2 regions of the Wandonia haliotis genome follow, and region 2 is predicted to be linked to the other one. Evidence: riboswitches for the same ligand, from Rfam matches in the RefSeq annotation. Region 2 holds a riboswitch; the other holds the start of a gene.
The links. Region 2 has a riboswitch for S-adenosylmethionine ahead of ABDZ97_RS07625 (O-acetylhomoserine aminocarboxypropyltransferase/cysteine synthase family protein). Riboswitches for the same ligand answer to the same signal wherever they lie in the genome.
Positions count from the first base shown of each region.

Region 1: linked by a shared signal. The riboswitch ahead of ABDZ97_RS03060 (homocysteine S-methyltransferase family protein) and the one ahead of ABDZ97_RS07625 (O-acetylhomoserine aminocarboxypropyltransferase/cysteine synthase family protein) in region 2 are both predicted to bind S-adenosylmethionine.

Region 1 covers NZ_BAAAFH010000003.1:567,838-575,553, reverse strand. Annotated here, with positions in the region: gene ABDZ97_RS03075 (M14 family metallopeptidase) at 1-1,133, shown strand, start outside; gene ABDZ97_RS03070 (alpha/beta fold hydrolase) at 1,188-1,949, opposite strand; gene metH (methionine synthase) at 2,007-4,682, opposite strand; gene ABDZ97_RS03060 (homocysteine S-methyltransferase family protein) at 4,699-5,736, opposite strand; SAM riboswitch class I at 5,821-5,935, opposite strand; gene metK (methionine adenosyltransferase) at 6,098-7,351, shown strand; gene rsmI (16S rRNA (cytidine(1402)-2'-O)-methyltransferase) at 7,451-7,716, shown strand, end outside.
Region 2 covers NZ_BAAAFH010000007.1:321,981-329,696, reverse strand. Annotated here, with positions in the region: gene ABDZ97_RS07635 (T9SS type A sorting domain-containing protein) at 1-1,758, opposite strand, end outside; gene ABDZ97_RS07630 (hypothetical protein) at 1,760-2,686, opposite strand; SAM riboswitch class I at 3,259-3,383, shown strand; gene ABDZ97_RS07625 (O-acetylhomoserine aminocarboxypropyltransferase/cysteine synthase family protein) at 3,628-4,947, shown strand; gene ABDZ97_RS07620 (homoserine O-acetyltransferase family protein) at 5,009-6,073, shown strand; gene ABDZ97_RS07615 (homoserine dehydrogenase) at 6,093-7,349, shown strand; gene ABDZ97_RS07610 (OsmC family protein) at 7,365-7,716, shown strand, end outside.

The DNA.
Region 1 (7,716 bases), on a different contig from region 2:
TGGTACTTTCTCATCTTGCACACCGATACGCTTTGGTAAAGGATCTTGATCCTTCCACACTTGATAATGCTACCGGAGTGTTTAACCATTCTATCAAAAGACTGGGACTTGAAGATGGTACTATTACCGTTTCAATACATCCGATTTCCGGTTTAGCTTCGGTAGGAAATCCCATTCAATATGACCTGAATATACGCGAAGAACAATCCGGAGCAATCGCTTATTCTATACTTCCCGATTTTCAACCCGGCAGTGAAATTGTGTATGAATTACTAACGGATAATGGCACCTGGGTCAGACGTGATACGATACGAAAGACATTTGGAACTCCAACCCTCCAATTTGCTGATGATGCAGCTACTACCGGAAACTGGATAGGTGATTGGGCACTGACCGGAGAGGAATTCTTCTCCCCTTCCAAATCATTCACAGATAGTCCTATGTCCAATTATGAGGCTGACGATTACAAGATTTACAAATATCATCAAACGATAGATCTTACCGAAGCGACCGCTGCCATGGTGCGTTTCTACGCAAAGTGGGATATTGAACCGGATTGGGATTACGCGGCGTTCGAAATTTCCTCTGACAATGGTAATTCCTGGACTCAACTGTGTGGGCAATACACCAATCCGGGAGTAGATCAGACAAACTGGCAAGGGCAAAGTGTAGGGATACAACCCGTAGGCTTCCCTATTTATGACGGAATACAATCGGAATGGGTGCTTGAAGAAATTTACCTGAATGATTATCTGGGAGAAATGGTTCAATTACGTTTCATTCTTCATGCCGACGGAGGTGTTCAGGAAGATGGTTTCTATTTTGATGACTTCCAGCTCCTTTACAATCTGACAGATGAAACTAACGGAATTACAGAAAATGAAACCTCATCTATCAGTCTGTTTCCTAATCCGGCAAATGAATACGCAATTCTTGACTTCGGTCAACAGTTAGGAAATGGGAGTGTAGCTGTTTACTCTACTACCGGGCAATTGATAAAAATGTATCAACCTTCAGGAACATCTAAAATTATAGAAATCAAAACAGCCGATTTCCCACAAGGAATTTATACCATTATGTATACGAATCATAATGAAAGCAGACAGACGAAACGTCTTGTCGTTATTCACTAATAAGCTATCAAAAAAGAAGGAGAAACAAATATTTCTCCTTCTTTGATTTCATTTTTATCTCAAGCAGAATTCCAGAACGGCTTCAATAAACTCTTCCGGTTTTTCAGAATGCACCCAATGCCCTGCTCCTTCTATAGTTACAACATCACTATCCGGGAAATACTCTTCCAATTCGGGAATGTCCTCATCCAGAATATAATTCGATAATTCTCCCTTTATAAATCGTGTCAGGGTAAACACTTCTTGTTTAGGAAGCGCTTTTAAAATTTCCGGCATCTGCTCCTGTAAAACAGCAAGATTCATTCTAAAAGCCAGTTTACCCTTCTCTACCCAATATAGATTTTTCAGCAAAAATTGCCGAACAGCTATATTGCCAACATACTGCTCCAATTGCTTATCTGCTTCACCTCTTGAAGTTATCCTGTCAAAATCTAAAGAACAAAGCCCTTCCAAAATCGCGTCATGATGCATCGGATACCCTTTCACCCCTATGTCAACAACAATCAATTTCTTTACCCGATCCGGAAATAATTGCGTAAATCGCATAGCCGCTTTACCCCCCATGGAATGCCCCAGAATAATTGCTTCCTGAATCCCCAGATCATCCATTAATTCTCTCAAATCTTCAGCCATCAGATCATACGTATGAAGCTCAGCATGTGGAGAATGTCCGTGATTCCGATTATCGACAAGAATTACTTCGTAATACTCTCCTATTTTTTTAGCATGTGTTTGCCAATTATCCAATGACCCAAAAAGTCCGTGAAGAATAATAAAAGGATGTCCTTCTCCGTATTTCTTATAATTCAGTTTCATGAAACAGTTATTTTTCTCATGCAAAGATAAAGAAACCCTGTTACGAACAGACATTCTTTATTCAGCCAGATTCGGACCAAGCCACCGCTCCATGACCTCAACCGGAAGTCCTTTTCTGGCTGCAATACTCTCTACCTGATCCATTGTTATCTTCCCAACTCCGAAATACTTCGCATCAGGGTGTGCAAAATACCACCCACTCACTGAAGCTGTGGGTAACATTGCCAGAGATTCTGTAAGGGAAACTCCTGTCAATTCTGTTGCATTCAACAAAGCAAATAATCCGGTTTTTTCCGTATGATCGGGACAGGCAGGATATCCGGGTGCCGGACGAATCCCTTTATACTTTTCTCTGATCAACTCCTCATTTGAAAAATGTTCATCCGGAACATACCCCCATATCTCCCTACGCACTTTTTCATGCATACATTCGGCAAACGCTTCCGCCAACCTGTCAGCTAATGCTTTTAGAAGAATGGCGTTATAATCATCATGGTCCGCCTCAAATCGTTGGACGTGTTTGTCTATTCCCAACCCTGCTGTTACAACAAACCCTCCTATATAATCCGTTATCCCGGAGTCTTTAGGTGCAATGAAGTCCGCAAGAGCATGGTTATAAGCTCCCTCTGCCTTCTTTAATTGCTGACGCAACGTATGTTGAACATACAAGACTTCACTTTTCGTTTCATCCGAGTAAATTTCAATATCCTCGTCTACACTATTTGCCGGCCAGATTCCCACAACAGCACTAGCCGTCAACCATTTTTCGTCAATAATTCGTCGCAACATTTCCCGGGCATCTGCGTACACCTTTTGCGCTGCTTCCCCAACTATTTCATCTTCCAGTATCTTCGGAAAACGACCGGCTAATTCCCAGGTCTGAAAAAAGGGCGTCCAGTCAATATACCGGGTCAGCTCTTCCAATGGATAGTCGTTAAACTCAAACAATCCTGTTCGTTTTGGTCGCACTATATTTCCCTGAAAATCTAAATCTTGTTTCTTTTTTCTCGCTTCCGGTAATGACAAATAAGTCTTAGCTGCCCGATTATTCATGTGATGTTCACGCATACGAGAATACTCCGTCCGTAATCCCTCTACAAAAGCAGTCTTTTTATCCCCCAGTAAACTCTCCACTACTGTCACGGAACGGGAAGCATCGAGCACATGTACTGTAGGACCTTTGGTATAGTGCGGTTCAATTTTTACTGCCGTATGAACTTTTGAGGTTGTTGCACCGCCAATCATAAGTGGAATAGAAAGTCCTGCTCTTTCCATTTCTTTTGCAAGATGAACCATTTCATCCAGTGAAGGAGTGATTAGTCCACTCAGTCCGATCACATCCACATTTTCTTTGTTGGCGGCTTCAAGTATCTTTTCCGGAGCCACCATTACCCCCAAATCAATTACTTCATAGTTGTTACATCCCAAAACTACACCAACAATATTTTTTCCGATATCATGCACATCTCCCTTAACTGTCGCCATCAGAATTTTTCCGGCGGCTTCTCTTTTCCCATCTTTTTCGGCTTCGATAAAAGGCAATAAATAACCAACAGCCTTCTTCATAACCCGGGCAGACTTTACAACCTGAGGCAAAAACATCTTTCCGCTTCCAAACAAGTCCCCTACAATATTCATTCCGTCCATCAGAGGTCCTTCTATCACCTGAATAGGTCGTTCATACTGATGACGGCACTCCTCAACATCCTCTTCTATGAACTCTACTATGCCTTTGACAAGAGCATGTGCTAACCGCTCCTGAACCGTTTCTTGCCGCCAGCTTAAATCTATCTCTCTTTTTTTTCCTTCTCCTTTTACTGTTTCAGCGTACTCCAATAATCGTTCTGTTGCATCCGGACGACGATTCAACAACACATCTTCTACATACTCCAACAATGTTTTATCAATATCATCATACACCTCAAGCATAGATGGATTGACAATTCCCATATCCATCCCTTCTCGTATTGCGTGGTACAAAAAGGCCGAATGCATGGCTTCCCGCACTCTGTCATTCCCCCTGAAAGAAAAAGACACATTAGAAACACCTCCGCTTACCTTTGCTCCCGGTAGATTTTCTTTAATCCATCTCGTCGCCCGAAAGAAATCAACCGCATTATTGTTATGCTCTTCCATCCCGGTAGCCACCGGAAAAATATTCGGATCGAAAATAATATCCTGGCAGGGAAAACCGACTTTGTCAACCAGGATCCGATACGATCTTTCACATATTTCGATCCGACGTTCGTAAGTGTCTGCCTGCCCCTGCTCATCAAACGCCATTACGATAACAGCCGCACCATATCGCTTGATCTTTTTTGCATAATAAATAAAAGAATCCTCCCCCTCTTTCAAAGAAATAGAATTCACCACTCCTTTTCCCTGAATACATTTCAGTCCCGCCTCAATAATTTCCCATTTCGAACTATCAATCATGACCGGTACCCGTGCTATATCCGGTTCGGATGCAATCAGATTAAGAAACTTCACCATCGTTTTCTCTCCGTCGATCATCCCTTCATCCATATTAATATCGATGATTTGCGCTCCTCCCTGCACCTGATCTAATGCCACCGCAAGCGCTTCTTCGTACTTCTCCTCCTGAATCAGTCGTAAGAACTTCCGGGACCCCGTTACATTGGTACGCTCTCCTATGTTAACAAAATTGGTTTCCTTCGTTATAACCAGAGGTTCAAGTCCTGAAAGCTTTAGCGGGGGAATGATTTTCGACATAATTCTGATCTTCCTTTTAATCGTTAGTGTTTAGTTTTTCAAGTTGTCTGGGAGAATATTCTTTTGCTAAATCAGCTATTACGCGAATGTGTTCAGGTGTTGTTCCACAACAACCTCCCACTATATTTACCAATCCTTCCTCCAGAAAATCCTTAATTTGTTTTCCCATTTTCTCGGGTGTTTCATCGTACTCTCCAAATTCATTCGGTAACCCTGCATTCGGATGAGCACTCACAGCAAATGAAGATCGTTCATTCAATATTTGTAAATAAGGACGCATTGCTTCTGCCCCCAAAGCACAATTCAGCCCTACCGAAAGTAAAGGCATGTGTTCAATTGAGATTAAAAATGCATCTGTTGTCTGACCTGATAATGTTCTTCCACTTGCGTCAGTAATCGTTCCCGATACCATTATAGGTAAATCCGTACCTTTTTCTTCCTGAACACAATCAATAGCAAATAAAGCAGCTTTTGCATTCAGTGTATCAAAAACCGTCTCAACCAACAAAAGATCACACCCTCCGTCAATGAGCGCTTCAACCTGTTCCGAATACGCTTTTACCAACTCATCATAAGTAACCGCCCGAAATCCCGGGTCGTTTACATCAGGAGACAAAGAAGCCGTACGATTTGTCGGGCCTATTGACCCGGCAACAAACCGGGGTTTCTTCGGATTAGCAGCTGTAAATTCATCTGCCACTTCTCTTGCTATCTTCGCCGAACGATAGTTGAGATCATACACAATATGTTCCAGTCCGTAATCGGCCTGGGCAATACTGGTTCCTGAAAAGGTATTTGTCTCTGCGATATCCGCTCCTGCCTCAAAATAAGCCGCGTGAATTTCCTTAATCACATCCGGACGGGTTAAAGAAAGAAGATCATTGTTTCCTTTCAGAGGTTTCTCATGATTTTCAAACCAACCCTTGCGAAAATCGTCTTCTGTAAGATTATATCGCTGAATCATTGTCCCCATAGCTCCGTCCAACACTAAAATACGTCGGAGAAGTGTCTCTCTCAAAAGCCGGGTGCGTGATGATTTTTCCTGTGTACTCATATCTCTCTTTTCGTAAACATACGTTCTAAAAAAATTATAAAGAGAGATGAAAAAATTGAAGACTGCCTGAACAATCAGAATCAACACTTATCTTTTTCCAACAAATTCGTCAGAATCGGATTTGGCACCTTTTCGGTCTCAGAACCGAGAGGTTGCCAAGGTTTCGCAGGGCCTGTCCCTCCACCTTTCTCTATAAGCATTTTTTAAAGAACTGATACAAAGATAGTACAGAATTCTATATCCTCATACAAATCGCAAAAAATTAAAACAAAACCCGATGTAAAACAAAAAATAAATGTTTTCCAATTCAAAAGAATAATGCTTACTTTTGGCGATTCAAAACTTTAAATTTTCGAAAGAAATGCCATATTTATTCACTTCGGAGTCAGTTTCTGAAGGGCATCCTGATAAAGTTGCCGACCAGATTTCTGATGGTTTGATCGATCATTTCCTAGCATTTGATCCGGATTCTAAAGTAGCATGTGAGACTTTAGTAACCACAGGTTTGGTTTGTTTAGCAGGTGAGGTTAAATCCAATACATACCTCGACGTTCAGCAAATCGCCAGAGACGTTGTTACTAAAATCGGATATACAAAAAGCGAATATCAGTTTGATGCAAAGTCATGTGCTGTTATTTCTGCTATTCATGAGCAATCTGAGGATATTAACCGCGGAGTAGACCGTGGAAACCCGGAAGAACAAGGTGCCGGAGATCAGGGGATGATGTTCGGTTATGCAACAAAGGAAACGGAGAATTTCATGCCTCTTGCACTTGATCTTTCACATAAAATCCTTATCGAGTTAGCTGCACTACGTCGCGAAATGAAGGACATCACATACCTTCGTCCGGATGCTAAGGCTCAGGTAACTATTGAGTATAGCGATGACAATGTTCCTCAACGAATTGATGCTGTTGTAGTTTCTACCCAGCACGATGATTTTGATGAAGACGAAGCTAAAATGTTAGCTAAAATCAAATCTGACATTATTGAGATTTTGATTCCTCGTGTAAAAGCTCAGTTGAAACCTGAACTACAAAAATTATTCAATGATCAAATCAAATATCACATCAACCCAACAGGTAAGTTTGTGATTGGTGGTCCTCACGGAGATACCGGTTTGACAGGTCGTAAGATAATTGTGGACACGTATGGAGGAAAAGGAGCACACGGTGGTGGAGCATTCTCAGGAAAAGATCCTTCCAAAGTAGACCGTTCAGCAGCTTATGCGACTCGTCATATTGCTAAAAATATGGTGGCAGCAGGTGTCTGTGATGAAATCCTTGTTCAGGTTTCATACGCTATCGGTGTAGTAGAGCCTATGGGGATTTATGTAAATACATACGGAACTGCAAAGGTTGATATGACCGACGGAGAGATTGCTCAGATCGTAGGAGAGGTCTTTGATATGCGTCCGGCAGCTATTGAGCGTCGTTTGAAACTTCGCGAACCTATCTATTCGGATACTGCTGCCTATGGACACATGGGACGTAAGTCTGAAAAGAAAACAGTTGTTTTTGAAAACGCAGGAAAAAAAGTATCGAAAGAAATCGAAACATTTACCTGGGAGAAATTGGATTATGTTGATGAAGTAAAATCTCGTTTCGGATTGTAATTCATCTCCCACATGATATCTCTAAGAGCCGTAGTTCCTTCTGCGGCTCTTTTATTTTATCCGGTTTGCTTTTTTTATCTTTACCCAAAATACAAACGTATGTCAAAATTAGCTTTAGTTCCCACTCCTATCGGAAATCTGGAGGATATTACGTTGCGCTCTATACGCTATCTCAAAGAATGTGATAGTATTTTCGCTGAAGACACCCGTGTAACACGAAAATTGCTCGCGCATCTTCAAATTGATAAAAAAGTGCTGCCCTTTCATGCTCACAATGAACACAAGGCTTTAGAATCAGCTCTTCGGGAACTAAAAAACTCAGAATTGACGGTGCTTGTATCTGATGCAGGAACCCCAGGAATATC
Region 2 (7,716 bases):
AGCATCGTATACATTTCTATCGATGAAGTCAACATCTGGTATTACGTAAGAATGATCAAAATCCCCTGGTTTACCGGCATAGCTTACTTGATAGAGATGTTTGTCATGACCCAAGATATTGTGCATATAGTTAATCATATCAGTCTGCCAATCTTGGATTGTTTGTTGATTAATTTGATACTTAGGGTCATTTAGTGAACACCCGCTTACGCCATTGTTTTCTGAGCTTGCGCTGTATTCGCAATAGGCTGTATATAGCGTTGTATCCGCCCAATTTATTGCAGCTTCAGATCCAATTTGATCAATTTCACTAAAGAGCTCAAAGGCGAGAATATTATTGGAGTAACCCCATCGGGCCAGAATGTAGCGCAAACGTTCCTTGTAATATTTTCGGGCTTCCGCTTGTTCAAAAAAGTCAATGGGTTTGTTTACATTCGGTAGTGACTGATAACAATTACCAAATTCATTTGGATCGTTCGGGTCTTCTGCCCAATCCCAATAATGAATCCAATAAAGACCTGTTGTGTACGGGAAGTGTACCTGCATGTTCCAGTTAATCAACATATCTCGCTCTTCTGCTTTATAGACAATTTTATCCATTTCATAGGCAATATGCTGACGTCTATAATAATTCCCGAGCTCCTCAAATTCTATTTCGTTTGATTGTGGGGCCATAAGCATTCTAAAGGTGTTAGCGCCTCCGTCGGCCAGGGCATCGATTTGTTCACGGAACTTTCGATAAGTGCGAACAGGGGGTGTATAGGCTTTATATTGTTCTATATTGTTCCATGAAGGGGCGCTTCCGCCGTTGTATCCCATCACTGCGGCTAATTCCTGATCGATTGGACAGGTGGTTCGTGGCCATTTTAGGTTGTTCCCAAGTGGCATAAAGCTTTGTCCTCCTCGTTCAAGGTAACGCTTGTTCGCTCCAACAGTGACAGGTGGTTGAATCGTAGATGGTATCACACGGAACGGGAAAGGAGTAGAAGAGATAATTTGCCCAGGTGTCTTGATGTGAATTTGCCCAACCCAATCACCGGTTGCCGGTGGGGCAAACCGAATTCGAAAAGGGTAATCGTTTGGTTGTTCAGTCCAATCACCCAAAAGGTCAAGGAATCCTGCACCCGTTGGTCCGCCTGTCGGTGTTCCCACGGGTGGGAGCGGTAATTCTTCACTTTCGTATGGAACATAGTGAAATCCGTGAATTGTATGGATATCGCTTGGATTTGCCACACGATAGAAGTCTGCCGTTACTTCGATTTCCCAGGAGAGATAGGGATTGATTTTTGCACCGGCTTGATCTAAAAGAAAGTTGTTAATGGCATTTTGAATAGTGGCAGGCAATTCTACACCAAGCTCAAAACGCGCGTTTTTTAGAATATTCTCCGTGTTTGGATAATTCATCACAGCGACGTCGAACGGACTTACAGGTTCAGGATCAATATCTGCAAGAAAACTACCTGTCCCTTGATTGGGAATATTTGCGAACTGTCCGGCTCTGAAACCGGGTTCTATGGTGATACTTTTTCCGGCTCGCAAATGGATGTCTGCATAAGGATATTGAGAGGTTTGGTCATACACATAGTTGGTGTTCTGATCGAAAGTAATGCATCGTTGATAAAAGAATGGATTTGGGACATAAATTTGGTTTTGTGTCACTACTGATAGCTGAGGTTGACAGTCAAACACGCTCTGACTGACGGCTGAATTCCACATAAGGAACCCGCCGAATATGGAAATTATTCTAGTGAATTTCATATTAATCGTTTTTAGATTGATTCTCTAATTCAGCAATTCGTTTGTCTTGTTCAATAATGTACAGTGTGAGTTCCTCAATCTTTTCCAGGAGCTTTGCGTCCATTTTGGCTATATCAATTCCTTCATTCATAATGTTTTCAGCGCTCGGAATGTTTGGTAAATGACCGTTCTGCGAGATAAAACGTTCTACTTCGTTGAGCGGCATTAAAGAGTAGTCTTTTTTAAAAACATAATCTGCCCAGTCGTTGGTAGTATGGACTGCAACTTTGACTTTTTCTGTCATAATCCCATCTTTTACATACAAGCGATAGTCTCCGTTATAGGTAGCTGTATTGTTTGGATCAAGACCCATACTTATTTTTCCATTGTCTGCCATAAACATATAGTAATTCCCGAAGTTATTACTGCCTGCAGGCTTCCAAAAATTCAGACCTGGCGTTGTCGCATATTGGTTGTATTCGATTCCCCATTGTCCGTATTGTTCCCCACCGGTCCCCCCGAAAAGAACGGAGGCACTTTGTCCGTCAACGAGGGCAAAACCTTTAACATTGAGGTCAACCTTGTTTACATTGTTGTCGGTGACTACAAGTCTGCGTGATGCTAGAAGTGGATCATTGGGTTCTACACCAATCCCGATGTTTCCGTTTGGCTTGACAACAAAAAGGGAGTAGAATGAATTAGAAAAACCCGAACGACGAATTTGAAAGGCGGTTGTCAGCGGGCTTGTAGTACTGAGTATTGAAGGAGTGGTAAGTCGAAATCCAGAATAGGTATTCGGACTATTTCCGTTCACAATCAGATCTAAGTGTGCTTGTGGATTGAGTGTTCCAATTCCCGCATTTCCTACAGGAGGGAAAGTGTTTTGTCCATGAGTAGCAAGCGCACATACGATGCCAAAAACGCCAGAAAGAAATGTACTTTTTTTCATAATAATTTATTTTGTTTACTTAATAGAAATTTGGTTTTGAAGTCAAGAAAATCCTGTCGAGAATTAAGCATTGATAAGTCTTCTTGGCAAACGTAATGAATGAACTTACTCGAAAAAAGAAGGAACATTTTTCCGCGGGGTGGAAGTTAAAAAGTGTAGTGTTTCAATCAATTTTTGATAATTAAATAGTAGTAAATAGAATGTATTTCTACGTGACACCGAAAAGACAAGACTATTTTGAGTTATTGAATGCTAATGCATCAATGGGAGTGTTGTTAACAAAAAAATTGGCAATACTTCCGACGGCACGTGTTTCGTGATCGTATTTTGCTGTTGGAAAAATCCTAAACTATCAGATGATTATGGTGGAGGACGATGCGTTAAACAAAGATTAGAGGAAGTTATGTCTTCAGGTTGAATTTCCATTTGATCGCTTTTGTGTTCATTTTGAATCGTAAATCATTCAGAGTAACTTATTTATTATTAATGTTTTAGTGTTTTTTTTGAAAAAAAGTTTGTTTTGCATTTTATTTTTACTCTATCTTTGCAGCGTCAAAGTTCATTTGAATAATGATTTATAAAGAAGTGGCGAGAGACTGGCTTGTAGACCCACTGGCAACCAACTTTAAGTATCAGTACGCTGATATTGGAAAACCGGTGCCAATTCCAGATTCCGATTTTTCGGAGAATATAAATTGAAAGAGAAATGAAACACTTAAAAGCATCCATCCGGTTAACACTTTCTTCCCGAAAAGGGAACAATCAAAACAATACCTTATTGTTTCAGCAACATAACTCATGTTGTTGCTGTTGCTGTATGTGTAGCTAATTTCTTTAGCTCCATATTGCAGTAAATAAACCGAGTTCATGTCAGGGCCCGACACTCGCGTGTATTTACTATCTGTTAACTGTTTTATTCAATCCATTAAAATTTTAGAAAAATGTCAACGAAAAATTATCGTTTTGAAACACTTCAGCTTCACGCAGGACAGGAGGCTGATCCGGTAACAGGTTCACGAGCTGTACCGATTTATCAAACTTCATCTTATGTTTTCCAGGATTCTGAACATGCAGCCAATTTGTTTGGATTAAAAGAATTCGGGAATATATACACACGGATCATGAATCCTACTACTGATGTTTTTGAGAAGAGAATTGCTGCTCTTGAAGGTGGTGTTGCTGCGGTAGCAGTAGCTTCCGGACAGGCAGCCCAGTTTATTGCCCTGAATACGATTCTGGAGGCAGGTGACAACTTCGTGACTTCATCACACTTGTATGGAGGAACTTATAATCAGTTTAAGGTCGCTTTCAAACGTTTGGGGATAGAAGTTCGGTTCGCTGAAGGAGTTGATCCGGTATCGATAGAAGAACGAATTGATAAACAAACGAAAGCCATTTATTTGGAGGCAATAGGTAATCCGGAATTTAGTATTGCTGATTTTGAAAAGATCAGTCGGATTGCAAAATCGTATGATATTCCACTTATTGTGGACAACACTTTTGGTGCAGCCGGATTTATTTTTAAACCGATCGAGCATGGAGCGGATATTGTCGTTGTTTCAGCAACAAAGTGGATCGGAGGTCATGGAACCAGTATCGGAGGGGTAATTGTCGATGCAGGAAAGTACAATTGGGGTAATGGTAAATTTCCCCAGTTTACAGAACCCTCAGAAGGATATCATGGATTAGTTTTCTGGGATGTGTTTGGAGCCGAAAGTCCTTTTGGGAATATAGCTTTTGCAATTCGGGCAAGGGTTGAAGGGCTGAGGGATTTTGGACCGGCCATATCTCCGTTCAATTCATTTTTATTGCTTCAGGGACTTGAAACCCTTTCTCTGCGCGTAGAGCGAACAGTTGAGAATGCTCAAAAACTGGCTGTATGGTTGAGCGAACACCCGGAAGTGGAAGCTGTAAATTACCCGGGGTTACCTTCTTCTGTGTATTATGAAAATGCCAAGAAATACCTGAAAAATGGTGCAGGAGGGGTTTTATCTTTCAAAGTAAGAGGAGGAAAAGAACAGGCGGATCGTTTTGTAAATAACCTGAACCTGATTTCTCATCTGGCAAATGTTGGGGATTCGAAAACCTTGATTATTCATCCGGCATCGACGACACATGAACAGTTGTCTTCAGAAGAACAACTTGCGTCGGGAGTAGCTCCCGGATGGTTGCGTTTGTCTGTTGGAATTGAGCATGTTGAAGATTTGAAAACTGATATTAATGAAGCTTTTGCAACAATCAAAAAGTTGCAGGGAGCATAGTAATCGCTGAATGATGGGTTAGTTCCGGTATTCCGGAGCTAACCTTTCTAAAAAGAGAAACATGAAGATTCTGAAAGTAAAAGCTGCAATAGACCTTCTGAATGGAGAGCGTCTGCGGCAGGTAGAAGTAGCTTATTCGACGTATGGTAAATTGAACCGACAGAAGAATAATGTAATCTGGGTTTGTCATGCACTGACGGGAAATTCAGAAGTTCATGATTGGTGGGCCGGAATTTTCGGAGAGCACAAATCCCTTGACCCATCAAAGTATTTTATTGTTTGTGCAAATGTGTTGGGGTCTTGCTATGGAACAACAGGTCCTTCTCATGAAAAAATCTGCGAAAACCAGAAAGGAGTACATTTTCCACTTGTAACTATTGATGATATGGTAGGGGTACATCAATTAGTAGCTGATGAGTTGGGAATTAATCACATAGAGGTGCTTATTGGAGCGTCTTTGGGAGGGCAACAGGCTGTACAGTGGGCAGTTGATGAACCGGATCGTTTTTCAAATCTGATTTTGGTTGCAGCTAATGCACAGCATTCACCCTGGGGTATTGCCTTCAATGAATCACAACGAATGGCTCTTTGGGCAGATGAATCATTTCGGGCTAATATTCCCGGAGGAGGAGCATTTGGGTTGAAAGCCGCTCGTTCCATTGCTATGTTGAGTTATAGAAGTTACGCGGGTTATACAAGAACCCAAAGAGAAGATTTTACGCATAAAAGGGATCACTTCAGGGCTTCTTCCTATCAACAATATCAGGGAGATAAGTTTGTAAAGAGATTTGATGCGTATGCATACTGGTCTTTGTCAAAAGCAATGGATGCCCATAATGTTGGGAGAAAGTATACCAATATAGAAAGTGCTTTGAGACGAATTACAGCGAGAACATTGGTGCTTGGTGTGGATACGGATATTCTTTTTCCTATTGAGGAACAATTGTTTTTAGCAGAACATATTGCAGACAGTTGTTTTGAAGTTATTCCATCCCATTATGGTCATGATGGATTTTTAACGGAGACCGTCCGGGTGGATGAATTGATTAAAGATTTTCTGTACAATGACTTTTCCAGATACAGAAAGACCATTTTTCGTCAACAAAGACGGCAAGGAGTAGTGTAGTAAAATAGTAAAAGATACAATGAAGAATAAAAAGAAATTAACCATAGGATTGTTTGGTCTCGGTTGTGTCGGAGGCGGACTTTATGAAGTGTTAAACCGGAGTTCATTAATTGATGCGGAGATTAAAACGATATGTATCCGGGATCAAAATAAGAAGAGAACCTTGTCTGAATATATTTTGACAACAGACAGGTATGCTATTCTTGATGATGATGAAATCAATGTAGTGGTTGAATTAATAGATGATGCAAATGCCGCTTATGAGATTGTTTCTGAAGCACTAAAAAGGGGGAAGCATGTTGTTACGGCCAATAAAAAGATGGTAGCCGAACATTTGGATGAACTGATTAAACTTGCCAGAAAAAATGAGGTTTCATTTTTGTATGAGGCTTCTGTTTGTGGTAGTATACCAGTGATCAGAAACCTGGAGGAATATTATAATAATGATAGTTTATCGTCTGTTACAGGGATTTGTAACGGGACAACCAATTATATTCTTTCACAAACCAATCGTGGGTTGACTTTTGCGGAGGCATTGAGCAAAGCTCAGGAATTAGGGTTTGCAGAGAGCGATCCGACCATGGATATCGATGGGTATGATTCTAAGTTCAAGTTAGTGTTGCTTATAAAACATGCTTTTGGAATTACAGTTCAACCGGATGATATAGCTAATACGGGAATCAGGAATATTAAACCCCAGGATCTAAATTATGCTGCTGAAAAGGGATATCGGGTGAAGCTGTTCTCACATGCGCAAAAAATAGGGAAACATGTACTAGGAATGGTAGCTCCGTACTTTGTTCCGGAAACACACTTTGCTTACACTGTGGAAAATGAGTTTAACGCAATTGTTGTGGAAGCTCTATTTTCTGATAAACAGCTTTTTATTGGTAAAGGTGCTGGAAGTTATCCTACGGCAAGTGCTGTTTTGTCAGATATTGCTGCCTTATTGTTTGATTACCAGTATGAGTATAAGAAGGAACAAAGCGTGATTGACACATTTTTCACCAATGATTTTTCTCTTGATATCTATTTGGGATCATCGGAAGGAGAAATCGGACTGAATGAGTTGAGCTTTGAGCTGGAGTACACACGTTTTGTATCTGATGAGTATGCGTATAAAACAGGACGTGTTCTTTTCAGTGAATTAAAAGCAATGGATTTTAATAAGAAGAAACACTTGTTTTTTGCAATTCTACCAGACGCTTCTGTTGGATTATCAGAGAACCCACGGATAACTGGAGCACAAAAGAACAAGGAGTTGATTCCTGGATAAATAAAAGGTAAACAAATGAAGTTAACATTGAATTTGAAGGGGAATGCTTTTAGTATGGCGGTAGTAAACGAACGGGATCAGGTTCTGTTCACTGATGCTTCTTCCGGAATAGGAGGGGCGGATTCTGCATTTCGACCTATGGAATTAGTGGCAGCAGGATTAGTTAGTTGTAGTTCTATTGACCTGATACATATTTTACGAAAGAAGAGAAAAGAGGTTGCTGTTTTATCAGTTGATGTTCATGCACATCGGGTGGAAACTACCCCTGCTGTATTTGATACGATACATCTTGTATTCAATTTGAGTACAAATGCGGAAGAATCAGTTGTAGAAAAGGCTCTTCAGCTAACATTCGATAAGTATTGTT